2 regions of the Ochrobactrum sp. 19YEA23 genome follow, and region 1 is predicted to be linked to the other one. Evidence: riboswitches for the same ligand, from Rfam matches in the RefSeq annotation. Region 1 holds a riboswitch; the other holds the start of a gene.
The links. Region 1 has a riboswitch for S-adenosylmethionine ahead of metA (homoserine O-succinyltransferase). Riboswitches for the same ligand answer to the same signal wherever they lie in the genome.
Positions count from the first base shown of each region.

Region 2: another riboswitch for S-adenosylmethionine. It lies ahead of QBD01_RS03150 (O-succinylhomoserine sulfhydrylase); the one in region 1 lies ahead of metA (homoserine O-succinyltransferase).

Region 1 is NZ_JASAMQ010000003.1:442,279-448,889, reverse strand. It holds gene QBD01_RS11015 (PLP-dependent aminotransferase family protein) at 1-24, shown strand, start outside; gene QBD01_RS11010 (hypothetical protein) at 16-237, opposite strand; gene QBD01_RS11005 (GH25 family lysozyme) at 137-1,285, shown strand; gene metA (homoserine O-succinyltransferase) at 1,351-2,271, opposite strand; SAM-I-IV-variant riboswitch at 2,313-2,422, opposite strand; gene QBD01_RS10995 (VOC family protein) at 2,728-3,504, opposite strand; gene QBD01_RS10990 (thioredoxin family protein) at 3,536-4,264, opposite strand; gene QBD01_RS10985 (MarR family winged helix-turn-helix transcriptional regulator) at 4,358-4,807, shown strand; gene QBD01_RS10980 (DUF488 domain-containing protein) at 4,868-5,218, opposite strand; gene fdhA (formaldehyde dehydrogenase, glutathione-independent) at 5,328-6,518, opposite strand.
Region 2 is NZ_JASAMQ010000001.1:705,368-711,978, reverse strand. It holds gene QBD01_RS03180 (quinone-dependent dihydroorotate dehydrogenase) at 1-82, shown strand, start outside; gene QBD01_RS03175 (MATE family efflux transporter) at 83-1,435, opposite strand; gene QBD01_RS03170 (CAP domain-containing protein) at 1,565-2,059, opposite strand; gene QBD01_RS03165 (DUF6460 domain-containing protein) at 2,149-2,415, opposite strand; gene QBD01_RS03160 (GlxA family transcriptional regulator) at 2,715-3,716, opposite strand; gene QBD01_RS03155 (2'-deoxycytidine 5'-triphosphate deaminase) at 3,789-4,880, opposite strand; SAM riboswitch at 5,074-5,153, shown strand; gene QBD01_RS03150 (O-succinylhomoserine sulfhydrylase) at 5,244-6,440, shown strand.

The sequences.
Region 1 (6,611 bases):
AAAATCCTCGAAAGCTCAATTTGAACCGCGTGCGTTAGCACTTTCGTAAACTTTGGATTCAGTTTTTGCCGCTACTCTAAACAAAGCAATGACTCGGAAGAGCGTTGCAGCCCATTTGTTTTGAGTACGGGTGCCCATGCGTTCTTCGCCTTCGCGTTCTTTGGTCGTGTCTGCCATTGCGCTCGCTTGCGCCGCCCTGTCGGGCTGCACATCGAGTTCCGGCATCGACAGCATCATGCTCCAGCCGAAACCCTCGGCGGAGATGACCAGTTCTGTTGTGAGGCCGGTTCCGCCCGCAGCCGTAACCGAAACGGCAAGCGCGCCGCGCGCGCAGCCTCTCCCGCCGCAAGAAGAAGTGCTCGCCTGGGCGGGACCTGTTCCCGATGGCGGACCGTTCAAGGTACAGCCGCCTGCACCCGTTGCGCCCCAACCGCGCGCACCTTTGCAGGAACGGCCCGTCGCGCAGATACCAGCCCCTGTTCCCCAGGTGCCGACACCGCAGGCAGCAGCGCCGCGCATGCCTGCACCACAGGTTGCGGCCTATCCGGCAGTGCGTCTCGAACCACAAGCCCGCTCGGCACAGGACCGCTCCAGAATTTACAGCCACCGCTTCCGTGATGCCAAGCCGATCAATTTTGGTCGCGCATCGCCGCGCAAGCTCGCTGTTCACGGCGTTGACGTCTCGCGCTGGCAGGGCGATATCGACTGGCCGAAACTGCGCACGCAAGGCGCGAACTTCGCCTATATCAAGGCGACCGATGGCGGTGATCATCTCGACCCGATGTTCCGCAAGAACTGGCGAGAGGCCAAGGAAGCCGGGATCAAGCGCGGGGCTTATCACTTCTTCTACTGGTGCCGCGTTGCCAGCGAGCAGGCCGATTGGTTCATCCGCAATGTACCAAAAGATCCCGATGCACTGCCGCCGGTGATCGATGTGGAATGGAACGGCGATTCCGCCTGCCGTCGTCGCCCGTCGCCGCAACAGGTGCGCGAGAAGATGCAGGTTTTCATGGACAAGCTGGAGCGTCATTACGGCAAGCGCCCGGTCATCTACACCGCTCCGGATTTCTATGACGACAATCTGAAAGGCGCTTTCACCAACTACCCGTTCTGGCTGCGCGCTGTCGCCCAGCACCCATCCAAGGTGTATCCGGGCCGCCCATGGCTGTTCTGGCAATATTCGGGATCGGGTCTGTCTCAGGGCGTGAGCAACAAGATCGACCTGAACGTGTTCCATGGTTCGGAAGCAGAATGGCATCGCTGGCTCGATCGCGTCGGCAGCTGAGTTCGCTTCATCCCAAACAAAAACCCCGGAACTTCCATTCCGGGGTTTTCTTTATTCACAGGCAATCACTTCTTGCCGATATTTTCCAGATCATAAGGCGTTGACTGGTAGATTTCATTGATCCAGTTGCCGAACAGGAGATGCGCGTGGCCGCGCCAACGGTTTTGCGGCGGGCGCGTGGCATCGTCTTCCGGGAAATAATTCGCAGGCACCTTCGTTTCTGGCTCGCCTTGGATATCGCGGAAATATTCATCAGCCAGCGACGTGGTGTCATATTCGACATGGTTGAACATGTGCAGCGCCCGATGGTTTGGGTCTTCCAGCAGACACAGGCCTGATTCAGCACTATCAACGAGAACATTCAGGCCGCTATTGTGTGGAATGTCTTCCTTGCGCACTTCGGTCCAGCGCGAAACCGGAATGGTGAAATCGTCCGAGAAGCCGCGCAGATAGGGCGATGCCGGCGCAAGATTCTGCTGGCTGTAGACGCCCGATGCCTTGGCCGGCAATTCATACTTGCCCATGCCATGGAAATGATGGACGGCGGCCTGCGCAGACCAGCAGATGTTCAGCGAGCGATGCACATGGGTCAGTGTCCAGTCGAAAACGCGTTGCAACTCATCCCAATAGGTGACGTCTTCAAAATCCAACCGTTCCACTGGCGCACCGGTGATCACGAAGCCATCGAAGCGCTCATCACGCACATCTTCCCACGGACGGTAGAAAGAAAGCATGTGATCGGCGGAGGTATGGCGTGCGACGTGATTGGTAATGCGCACGAGTGTCAGCTCCACCTGAAGCGGCGTCGCGCCCAGCAGGCGTGCAATCTGCGTTTCGGTGGTCGCCTTGTTCGGCATCAGATTGAGCAGGCCGATGCGCAGGGGCCGTATGTCCTGACGCACGGCATCCGCCTCGCGCATGACCATAACGCCCTCGGCCTGGAGAACACTGGTTGCTGGCAGATCGTCAGGAATTTTTATCGGCATGATCGCGTCGGTCCCTAATTCTGTCAGGTAGACGCGAGTGGCTTTATCCGCATAGTTGCCGGTTTGGCCACATCCTCCCTTGTCAGGGAGTACCACCTTGCCCGGAGCGGCAGGTTGGCGTTGGGCGTCTCCCCAACTCTTGATGTATTCGCACTTCTACTCAAACGCGGACGTTATGGCAATAGCTTTACGCGCAAGCGATGCTGGCTGGAACAAATGTCCGCTTTCTGCGTTGTTCGAAGTGCCCGCATACTGTCTCAGGCTATCGTTTCGGTTTGAGGGCAACAGGGAGGGAGAAAATGAGCAACATTATATTCTGGACAGGAATCTTGCTTCTGCCGGTTCTGGTGGGAACAGCATTCGCCTATCTGCGCCATTATCATCACGAAGACGACTTCTGATTTAAAATCAGAAGCCGCCTGACGCTCTGGTTTCATGCGCTTTCGCGCGTGCCCCTTATTGCGTCGCTGAAACCAGCGAGAAAGCCACGCCTTTCGGATCGAGACACTGGATGATCCACTCGCCATTCGGCACTTCGGTCGGCCCGAATGTAACCGTGCCACCCTGCGATTTGACACGTTCAGCAGCGGCGTTCGTTCCATCCACCATGAAGTAAAAGCCCCAGCCATTGGGCACATTTGGCGGGGCTGTCATGATGCCGCCCGCGTCTGCACCGTTTATGCTGAAGATCTTGTATTTGCCCATGGCTCCCATATCGAAGTCGCGAGAGAGCTTCCAGCCGAACACTTTCTCATAAAAACCAAAGACTTCTTCGCCGTTCTTGGCATAAAGCTCATGCCAACCGGGGTGGCCCACCTTGCGCGAACCAAAATCGGCTGGTGGTTCAGGCGGGTCTTTCGGCTCGAAGAGCGCAAAGACGGAACCCTGCGGGTCTGACACGATGGCAAACCGCCCGACGGTTGGAATGTCATAGCCCGGTTGCAGGATTTTGCCGCCTGCGGCGGTAACCTTCTCGGACATAGCATCCACATCGGCCACGCCGATATAGCCGAGCCAGCCGGGTTTTGCGCCACAATCTCCACTGGGCATATCGGAAAGCGCCATCATACCGGCAACGGCGCAGCCCGGCGCTTCAAGAAGGGTATAATTTACACCGGGGACGCCCGAGTCTTTCGTATTCCAGCCGACGACGTTGCCGTAAAACTTCGCGGCCTCGGCGGCATCTTCAGTCATGAGTTCGTACCAGACGAACGGTGATGCTCCGTCTTTCATTGTCATTCCTCCCAGAATTTGAATTCAGCGTTCAGCTGCAACAGCTGTGCTTTGCCGCTGGCGCAGCATATTCATCGTGGCGTTTCACGAAATGCATGGTGCTATTTTCGTTACGCCCTTTCGGTGCCCGGTCGAGGATCATCAGCGTGCTGATCCACTCCTCGATACCGCGCGCATAGCTGGAATATGTGTGGTAGATCATGCCGTCATCAGCCTTGATGAAGGCGCTCATGCCGGGCAGTTCATCATGCGCCTGCTCTGGCGCCAGCCTGTCGAAATTGTAGAAAACGCGCCCTTCTTCGATCTCGGCCTTGTCGAACGACACATGGAAATCAAAGTTGAAATCGCCTCCATAGGACGACACCCATGGAAAATGCCAGCCCATGCGCCGCTTATAGTCTTCCAGCTTTGCAAGAGGCCCACGCGAGACAGCGACAAGCGTGACATCGTGATTGTTGAGATGCGCCAGCGCGCCGTCGAGATTATCGGCCAGGAAAGAACAGCCAACGCAGCCCTGCTCCCATTCCGGCCCGAACATGAAGTGATAGACAACCAGCTGACTGCGCCCGTCAAAAAGCTCAGCCAGCGTCCGACGCCCGGTCGGGGTGTCGAAGACATAGTCTTTTTCCACCTTGACCCAAGGCAATGCCTGTCTTTCCTGATTGACGCGATCGCGAAGATGCGTCGCTTCCTTTTCTCTGGCCAAAAGCGCGCGACGCGCCTCAAGCCAGACTTCGCGGGATACGACTTCATTCATGATGCAAGTCCTCCTCCGCCCCCCGGATTGTAAAACGCCCAGTTTATATCGGGATATTTGCTTGACGATTTACATTGATATCAATATTAATGGATCATGTCAAACGCCGCCGAAGTACCTTTTGAAACAACCCTTTTGGTCAGAGATACCTGCCTCTGCCTGCATGTCCAGCGTGCAGCTCGCGCGCTTGCGCGGCGTTTCGACGAGGCTCTTCGTCCGGTTGGCATGACAAACGGGCAGTTCTCCCTGATGATGTCACTCAACCGGCCAGCGCCACCGCCGATGAAACCGGTGGCTGAATTGCTGGCAATGGATCAGACCACCCTCACCGCAGCGCTGAAGCCCCTGCAAAGACAGGGTTGGGTGGAAATACTGGTCAATCCCGCCGACCGCCGCGAGCGCCTGCTGCAACTGACACCGGATGGCAAGGCGGCCTTGGCTGCCGCGGTTCCTATCTGGACCTCAACCCATGCGGAAATCGAAAAGAATCTCTCGCACGGTAATGGCGACCAAATCCGGCGCGATTTGATGGCGCTCTCGTTCTAGAGCCTAACAACCTTGTCTAATCAGATATTCTGCATGCTAGAGCCTAACAACCTTGTCTAATCAGATATTCTGCATGAATTCGTGCAGCACGACGGCCTGATTGTGTTCCTCGTCCTTTGCGCCGTAGAGCAATGTCAGCGGCACATCACCGGCCTTTGCAACCAGTGCTTTGAGGTCCGGCAACCTATCTTGCAGTTCGGCAAGATAGCGTTTTTGAAACTCGCCCCACTTCGCCGAATCATGATTGAACCATTTGCGAAGCTCCGTGGACGGGGCGATATCTTTTGCCCAGAGATCAATAGCGGCTTTCTCTTTGGTCATGCCGCGCGGCCAAACGCGATCAACCAGAACCCGATAGCCATCATCGCTTGATGGCGCTTCATAAATTCGTTTGAGGCGAATGTCGGTCATATTGAAATCTCCGCATCGTCGCTACCACCCGCTGTTCTAGCGTAGCTGCGCGGAATAGGCGACAACAGAAGCGCCGCGCGAGGGCGCAGCGCTTCGGTCTTTCGCAAGGTTACGCGGCTTTACCGAGAATACCGTGCGGATCGAGAACGAACTTTTTTGCTACGCCCTGATCGAAGCTCTCATAACCAGCCGCCGCGTCTTCAAGCGAAATGACTTCCGCGTTGACGATTTCAGCAATATTCAGACGCCCGTGCAGGATCGCCTGCATCAACTGCCGGTTATATTTCAGAACCGGCGTTTGACCGGTATGGAACGACTGCGCCTTGGCCCAGCCGAGCGCAAAGCGAAGCGACAGGCTGCCTTGCTTGGCCGCACCGTCCACCGCGCCCGGATCTTCCGTCACGTAGAGCCCCGGAATACCAACGGAGCCAGCAGGGCGCGTGATTTCCATCATCTGGTTCAGCACGACCGCTGGCTGTTCCCCCCCGCTATGGCCTCTGGCCTCGAAGCCCACAGCGTCAATGGCGCTATCCACTTCGTTGCTGCCGGTAACTTCCGCGATCATGTCGCCGAGACGGTCGCTGGCGGAAAGGTCAATCGGCTCGAAACCCACCTTGCGTGCATGTTCCAGACGTTCTTTGTTGAAATCTCCAACCATCACGACAGCTGCGCCAAGAATTCGCGCCGAGGCTGCGGCGGCCAGCCCGACTGGTCCGGCCCCGGCCACATAGACCACCGAGCCAACACCAACACCCGCCTTGACCGCGCCGTGAAAGCCGGTCGGCAGAATATCCGACAGCATGGTCAGATCGCGGATCTTCTCCATAGCCCGATCACGATCGGGGAATTTCAGCAGATTGAAATCGGCGTAAGGCACCATGACGTAACGGGCCTGCCCGCCGATCCAGCCACCCATATCGACATAGCCATAGGCGCCGCCAGCACGCGACGGATTGACGGTCAGGCAGACGCCTGTGTCCTGCTCCTTGCAGCAGCGGCAACGGCCGCAGGCGACGTTGAACGGCACCGACACGATGTCGCCGACCTCGAGCATCTCGACATCGGAACCCTTCTCAATGATCTCGCCAGTAATTTCATGGCCAAGCACAAGCCCCGGCATCGCGGTCGTGCGTCCGCGCACCATATGCTGGTCCGATCCGCATATATTGGTTGAGATGACTTTCAGAATGACACCGTGACCCAGTTTCCTCCCATCGGGTGCAGACAGCACCGGATCTTCGATGTCACGCACTTCGACTTTTCCGGGTCGCATATAGACGACGCCACGGTTCCTGCTCATGTCTACCTCCTCCAGGTTGGACAACAAACGAAGATGTCAGAAAGTGAAAACGTAACGGCGAAGGGAGCAAGGCTCAGTCTCAATCGCGACACG
Region 2 (6,611 bases), on a different contig from region 1:
CAAACGCGAAGGCGTTGCCAATATCGCTGAGCTGCGCGACCGCGACGCAAAAGACTGGGCAGCCCGTCAGCTGCCTGCCTGATTATCTCGTGAATTCCAGCCTGTAACGGCGCGGCAGCATCGCCAGAAGCGTAATGCCGCGCACCGACAGGAACAGATTGAGCGCCAGCCAAAGCCCGTGATTGCCCATCGCGGGCTTTGCCGCATAAAGCACGGCCATAAAGAAGGCCAGCGACAGGAACATCATGTTGCGCATGTCGCGTGACCATGTGGCCCCGATATAGACACCATCCATATGGAAGGCGAGCAGCCCGGTCATGCCGGTCAGTGCTGCCCATGGCAGATATTTGAGCGCCTCGGCATGCACATCCTCGGCCTTGGACAGGAGGCTGATGATCGGATCACCGAAAACCAGAAGCGCGAAGGCGATGATGCTCGCCATCACCAGCCCCCAGACAAAGGTCAGCTTCGCACCGCGCACAAAGGCCGGGCTATAGCGGGCGCCGATGGACCGCCCGACGATCTGTTCGGCGGCAGCGGCCATGCCGTCGAGGAAAAAGCCTGCCACGAGGAAGAAATTCATCAGCACGGCATTGGCCGCAAGTGTCACCGGCCCGAGATCGGAACCAGCACGTGTGAAGAAGGCGAAGGCGGTCAAAAGCAGGAAGGAGCGGATCATGATATCGCGATTGACCGCGAACATGCGCACGATGCCTTCCTTCTGGAAAATGCGCTGGCGGCTCGGGCGCCTGGTGGCGTCCTTGCGGAAATGCCGGACCACCAGAAAAAGGCCGACAATCGCCGCGACAGTTTCGCCGGTGACCGTGGCCCATGCCACGCCCGTCACACCCCAGCCGAGTTCCAGACCGAGGATGATGCAAAGCACAATGTTGATGCCATTGAGCAGAACCTGAAGGCCAAGGCCGAGCAGCCCCTGCCCGCGCCCGAGCACCAGTCCAAGAACGGAGTAATTGATGAGCGCAACCGGGGCCGCCAGCATGCGGATCGACACATAGGTCGCCATGGCTTCCTGGGTTGCGCTTGTCGGATGCATGAAGCTGGAAGCCGCCGCCAGTGTCAGCGGCAGTGTCAGGATCATCAGCACGCCAGCTGCGACAGCGATGATAATGGCGCGCCAGAAGATCGCCTGTTCTTCGACGGCGTCTTCAGCACCCATGGCCTGCGCCACCAGACCGGTGGTGCCGGAGCGCAGGAAATTGAACATGGATAGCAGGAAATCGAAGACCAGCGCGCCGATGGCCAGTCCGCCGATCAGCTCGGCCTTTCCCATCTGGCCGACCACGCCCATATCGACGAGGCCCAGAAGGGGTGTCGTGACGGCGGCAAGTGTCATGGGAATAGCGATCAGCATGACCATGCGATGCGTCACATCGAACGGCCTCGAAACGCTTCCAACGCGCTGCGACTGATCCATAATCAACTATCCCCGAATTCATGCTTGTTGTTCGAGAACGTCTACTCTGGAATCGCTCGAAACTACAGAGAATTCGGCCCATAGATTGTCGCAGCCCCTGACAGCTTTATGTCAGGAGAAAACACCTGTTCAAAGGCCCAGCATCATCGCCCAGTAAATCCGATTGGGCTTGTTTTCCGGCGTAGCCCAGGCAAGGCCGTAATGGCTGAATGTGGGATCGAGCATATTCTTGCGATGACCGGGCGATTTCATCCAGGCGTCAAACACCGCCTCGGTGCTCGACTGGCCGGATGCGACGTTTTCAGCCGCTGGCCCGCGAATGCCCGCCTGACGCAACCGCGCAACAAACCCATTGCCCCAGCCCACGCTGTGGCCGATCTTGCCATAGCTTGCCATGCGCTTCGCCTGAAAAAGCGCGGCCTGTTCCAGCTTGGAGTCGGTCGCCATCATCGAAAGGCCGTTTGCCTTGCGGATGGTGTTGAAAAGCCCGGTGGGATCGCCCGCGCTGACCACATTTGTCGCTGCCTCAACCGCGCCGAACGGCAAAGCGGAGAGCGAAACCGCGCCCCCGGCCAGCACCAGAAAGCCGCGCCGGGAAAGCATAAATCCTTGTTTTTGCTGCATCGTCCGAATGTCTTTATTTGCCGCATTGTCCAACGCAAAACCGCTTCGCACTTTTGCTGGAAATGCTCCTAACCTGCTGCCAATATCTGCTATTTGCGATAGCTGAGGATACGGAGCAAAATAAAGGCAGGGATGACAACGGCAGCGCCCAGAATGAGATAATCCGCAAAACGGGCGACGGCGGAGAAGCCCATATTCCACAGGCGCAGGAAGAAATCGCGAATGCCCCACAGAATGTCATAGGGCGTCCAGTGGAACGCGCTCATGACAACGCCGACCACCAGCGAAATCAGCACCAGCTTGATAATGATGCGAGCAGGCGTATCGCCAAGAAAACGGTTTACACCATCAGACATGCAACTCTCCTGCGTCTCGATTTCCGCCATGCGGACAGATTCATCGCGCAAGACATAGGCTGTGATGATGACATCCGCAAGTTTTGAGCGTCTGAACCTAAAGAGCCTGAATCAAAAAGCGGCATGTGTGTGCGAAAATGGTGATTTTCGAGTACCGGAGCGGAGCCGTACATTTGGGTACGTGAGCACCGGAAGCCTCGCATAATCCTGAAAAGTTGCAGACTTTTCGGATCAGATTATGCGAATGCAAATCTCAAATCGCCATTTGCAGCCACACAGGGCGACTTTTGGAACAGGCTCTATCTTTGCTTACGATAATCGCGCGGCGCCTTCTGCTTCTGGCGCGAGAAGGAACGGTTCATGCTGCGCGTGTCGGTAAAGCCGCTGGCGACGGCCACTTCCAGAAGCGATAATCCTGTTTCGGCCAGCAGTTCCTTTGCCTTCTTGACGCGCAGTTCTTCGCGCACTTCGAAGGCCGTGCGTTCCAGCGCCAGCCGGAAGCCGCGTTCCATCTGTCGTACCGAAATGCCAAGCCTGCGCGCCACGTCGATCATCGGCACCGGGTCTTCCAGCGTTTCCTCGAAAATGCGGATGGCCTTGCGGATCATCGGCGAGCGCACGCCGTTGAAGCTGAGCGCGGGCTGTTCGGAACGGACCAGCTCGTAAGGGATCATCAGGATCGACGCACTCTTGCGCGCCAGTTCCTCGGAGATCTCGTTCTGGATGATCGAGAGAGCCAGCGACGCCGCTCCCAGTCCGCCCGCGCAGGTATAGTGCCGCCCGCTACGGTGAAACAGACTGGTCGTGTCGGCGGTATAGCCGTCGAACAGGTCGAGAAAATCGTCGCGGTGGAACCAGTTCACACAGCAATTGCGGTCTTCGAGCAGGCTGCCCTCGGCAAGCAGGAAAGCGGCGGTGCAAAGCCCCACAACGGTCTTGCCGCGTTTGTCGGCGCGCTTGATGAGATCGATCAATGCCTGCTGGCGCGGCCGATACTGGGCAAGCACCCCGCCGACGACGGCGACATAATCGCATTCGTCGAGTTCGCCGATGGGAGCCGTCGGTTCGATCACCATGCCGGAGCTGGACGCAACCGGATCGCCGGACAGCGTGCAGATTTTCCAGGCGCAACGGATCTGGCGGCTCTTGTCGCGATCATCGGCAGCCAGGCGAAAAGGATCGAGAAACAGGCTCAGCGCCGTCAGCGTAAAACCCGGCAGCGCAACAATGCCAACCGACAGCCTGCGCGGCTGGGCTTCGCCTTGCGCGTTATGTAAATCCGGCTTTCGGCTAGTGTCCAATCCCGTTCCGTTTGCCACGTCAGTCGCTCTCCTCCGCCCTTGTCACATATCTGCGCGGAGTTACTCGTGCCGTCAACGAAAATGCTTGGAAAGCTTCAATTGCTGCGCCTGATAATTGGAACCGAGATCGGTGCCGTAAAGCGCCTTCGGGCGGTTCAGCATATGCTCATAGACAAGGCGACCGACGATCTGGCCATGTTCCAGAATGAACGGCACTTCATGGCTGCGCACCTCGAGAACCGCGCGGCTGCCTGTACCGCCAGCAGCACTATGGCCAAAACCCGGATCGAAGAAGCCCGCATAATGTACGCGGAACTCACCAACGAGCGGATCGAAAGGCGTCATCTCTGCCGCGTAGAGCGGCGGCACATGCACGGCTTCACGCGAGACGAGGATATAGAATTCATCCGGGTCGAGCACCAGTTCGCGCGCGCCGCGATCATAGATCGGCTCCCAGAAATCGAGCACATCATTGGCGGCGCGTTTGTCCACATCGACAACGCCCGTGTGGTGCTTGCCACGATAGCCGATCAGCCTGTCCGGACCGCCGGAAAGATCGACCGAAAGGGCGATGCCGCCGCCGGAAATATTCGGCATTTCAGCAGCCACCAGCGTCTCGGAATGATGCAGCGCGGCGAGTTCCGCCTCATCCAGCTGGGCGCGACCCTTGCGGAAGCGGATCTGCGACAGGCGCGAGCCAGTGCGCGCAACAATCGGGAATGTGCGCGGACTGACTTCCAGATAAAGCGGGCCCTTGTAACCGGCAGGCACCTTGTCAAATTCCTGCGCGCCATCAACAATCACGCGGGTGAAAATGTCGAGGCGACCGGTCGAGCTTTTTGGGTTGGCGGAAGCCGACAGTTCCGGCGACAGCGAAAGGCTTTCCAACAGCGGCACGATATAGACGCAGCCGGTTTCGAGAACTGCGCCTGCGGTCAGGTCGATCTCGTGCAGCTTGAGACGCTCAAGCTTGTCCATGACCGGCGTGCCGGGACCCGGCATGAAGGAGGCGCGAACGCGATAGGCCTTTGCGCCAAGGCGGAGATCGAGGCTCGCAGGCTGGATCTGGTCGGCATCCAGCGGGCGCGGCGAAGCCAGCAAACCGCTTTCGAACAGCGCAGCGATATCCGCATCCGCCAGAATTCCCGCATCTTTTTGCGCCATCGACCTCGTACTCCATAGTCTGAGCAATTCTTCAAAAGACCTTTGACCACTCGAAGGCCCGATGCCAACCCTTCACGCCCGGAGAAACGGGGTTTTCCGCAGGAATCGAAGCCAATCGCAAACCAACAAGGCAGGCTTTTCCGCGAATCTGGTTCTTCTAGCATTGACGACCTTGCGCAACAGGCATAATGAAAATGTGTTCCGTGGTGATTTGGCCGGCCGGCTTGCAGCCACGTTAAAGAATTCGCTAAAAAGGGCCGCGGTTCGTTACCGGCCTTTTGGGCCGGTTTTTTATTGGCCGCCGAGATGCCACTAAACGCTTTTTGGGCGTCCCGGCCGACCAGCTTTTGACAGGTTGGAAAAATGACGACTGAGACTACCCGCAAGTTCCGCCCCGCGACACAGCTCGTGCACGCCGGTTCGCTCCGCTCCGGTTTTGCCGAAATGTCGGAAGCGATGTTCCTCACGCAGGGTTTCCTCTACCCCGATGCCGAAGCCGCCGAAGCGCGCTTCAAGGGCGAAAATCCGGGTTTCATCTATTCGCGTTATGCCAACCCCACCACGGACATGTTCGAAAAGCGCATGTGCGCGCTGGAAGGCGCCGAGGAAGGCCGTGCCACGGCTTCCGGCATGGCTGCCGTCGCCGCCGCCATTCTGTGTCAGGTCAAGGCGGGTGATCACGTGATTTCCGCTCGCGCCGTGTTCGGTTCGTGTCGCTATATCGTCGAAACCTTGCTGCCGCGCTATGGCGTGGAAATCTCGATCATCGACGGCTCGGATATCGCAAACTGGAAAGCCGCTGTTCGTCCGAACACCAAGGTGATGTTCCTCGAAAGCCCGTCGAACCCGACGCTCGAAATCATCGACATCGCCGCCGTGGCCGAAGTGGCCAATGAAGCCGGTGCGAAGCTGATCGTCGATAATGTGTTTGCGACCCCGCTTTACCAGAAGCCGCTGGAGCTTGGCGCGCATATCGTCGTCTATTCGACCACCAAGCATATTGACGGTCAGGGCCGCTGCCTTGGCGGCATCGTGCTTTCCGACCGCGAATGGATCGAAACCGAGCTTCAGGATTATTTCCGCCATACTGGCCCCGGCATGAGCCCGTTCAATTCGTGGATCATGTTGAAGGGTCTGGAAACGCTGTCCGTGCGCGTGCGCCAGATGACGCAGTCGGCAGCCGCTGTGGCCGACGTTCTCGCAGGCAAGCCGGGCGTCAAGCGCGTTATCTATCCGGGCCGCGCCGACCATCCGCAGGCCGATATCATCGCCAAGCAGATGACGGGCGGTTCGACCCTGATCGCGCTGGAATTGGAAGGCGGCAAGGAAGCTGCGTTCAAGTTCGAAAACGCGCTACAGGTGTTCAGCATTTCCAACAATCTGGGCGACGCCAAGAGCCTGATCACCCATCCGGCCACCACGACGCACAAGAACCTCAGCGATGAAGCCAAGGCCGAGCTGGGCATTTCCGATGGCGTGCTGCGCATTTCGGTCGGCCTCGAAGATACCGACGATCTCATGGAAGACGTCGAAGAAGCGCTGAAAGCAGCGGTTCGCTAAATAGAGAAAATGATGACCCGGCCTGATTCCGTCAGGCCGGATCATCCGTTCGATTTCTGTCCATTTTCATCCTGAAGCTTCTCGGGATCACGCAAAAGACGGTGTTTCGTCTTAAAAAATGTGACCTTTTCGCTGCAATCCCCCGCAAGAACGATCCAAAGGCAGAAAATC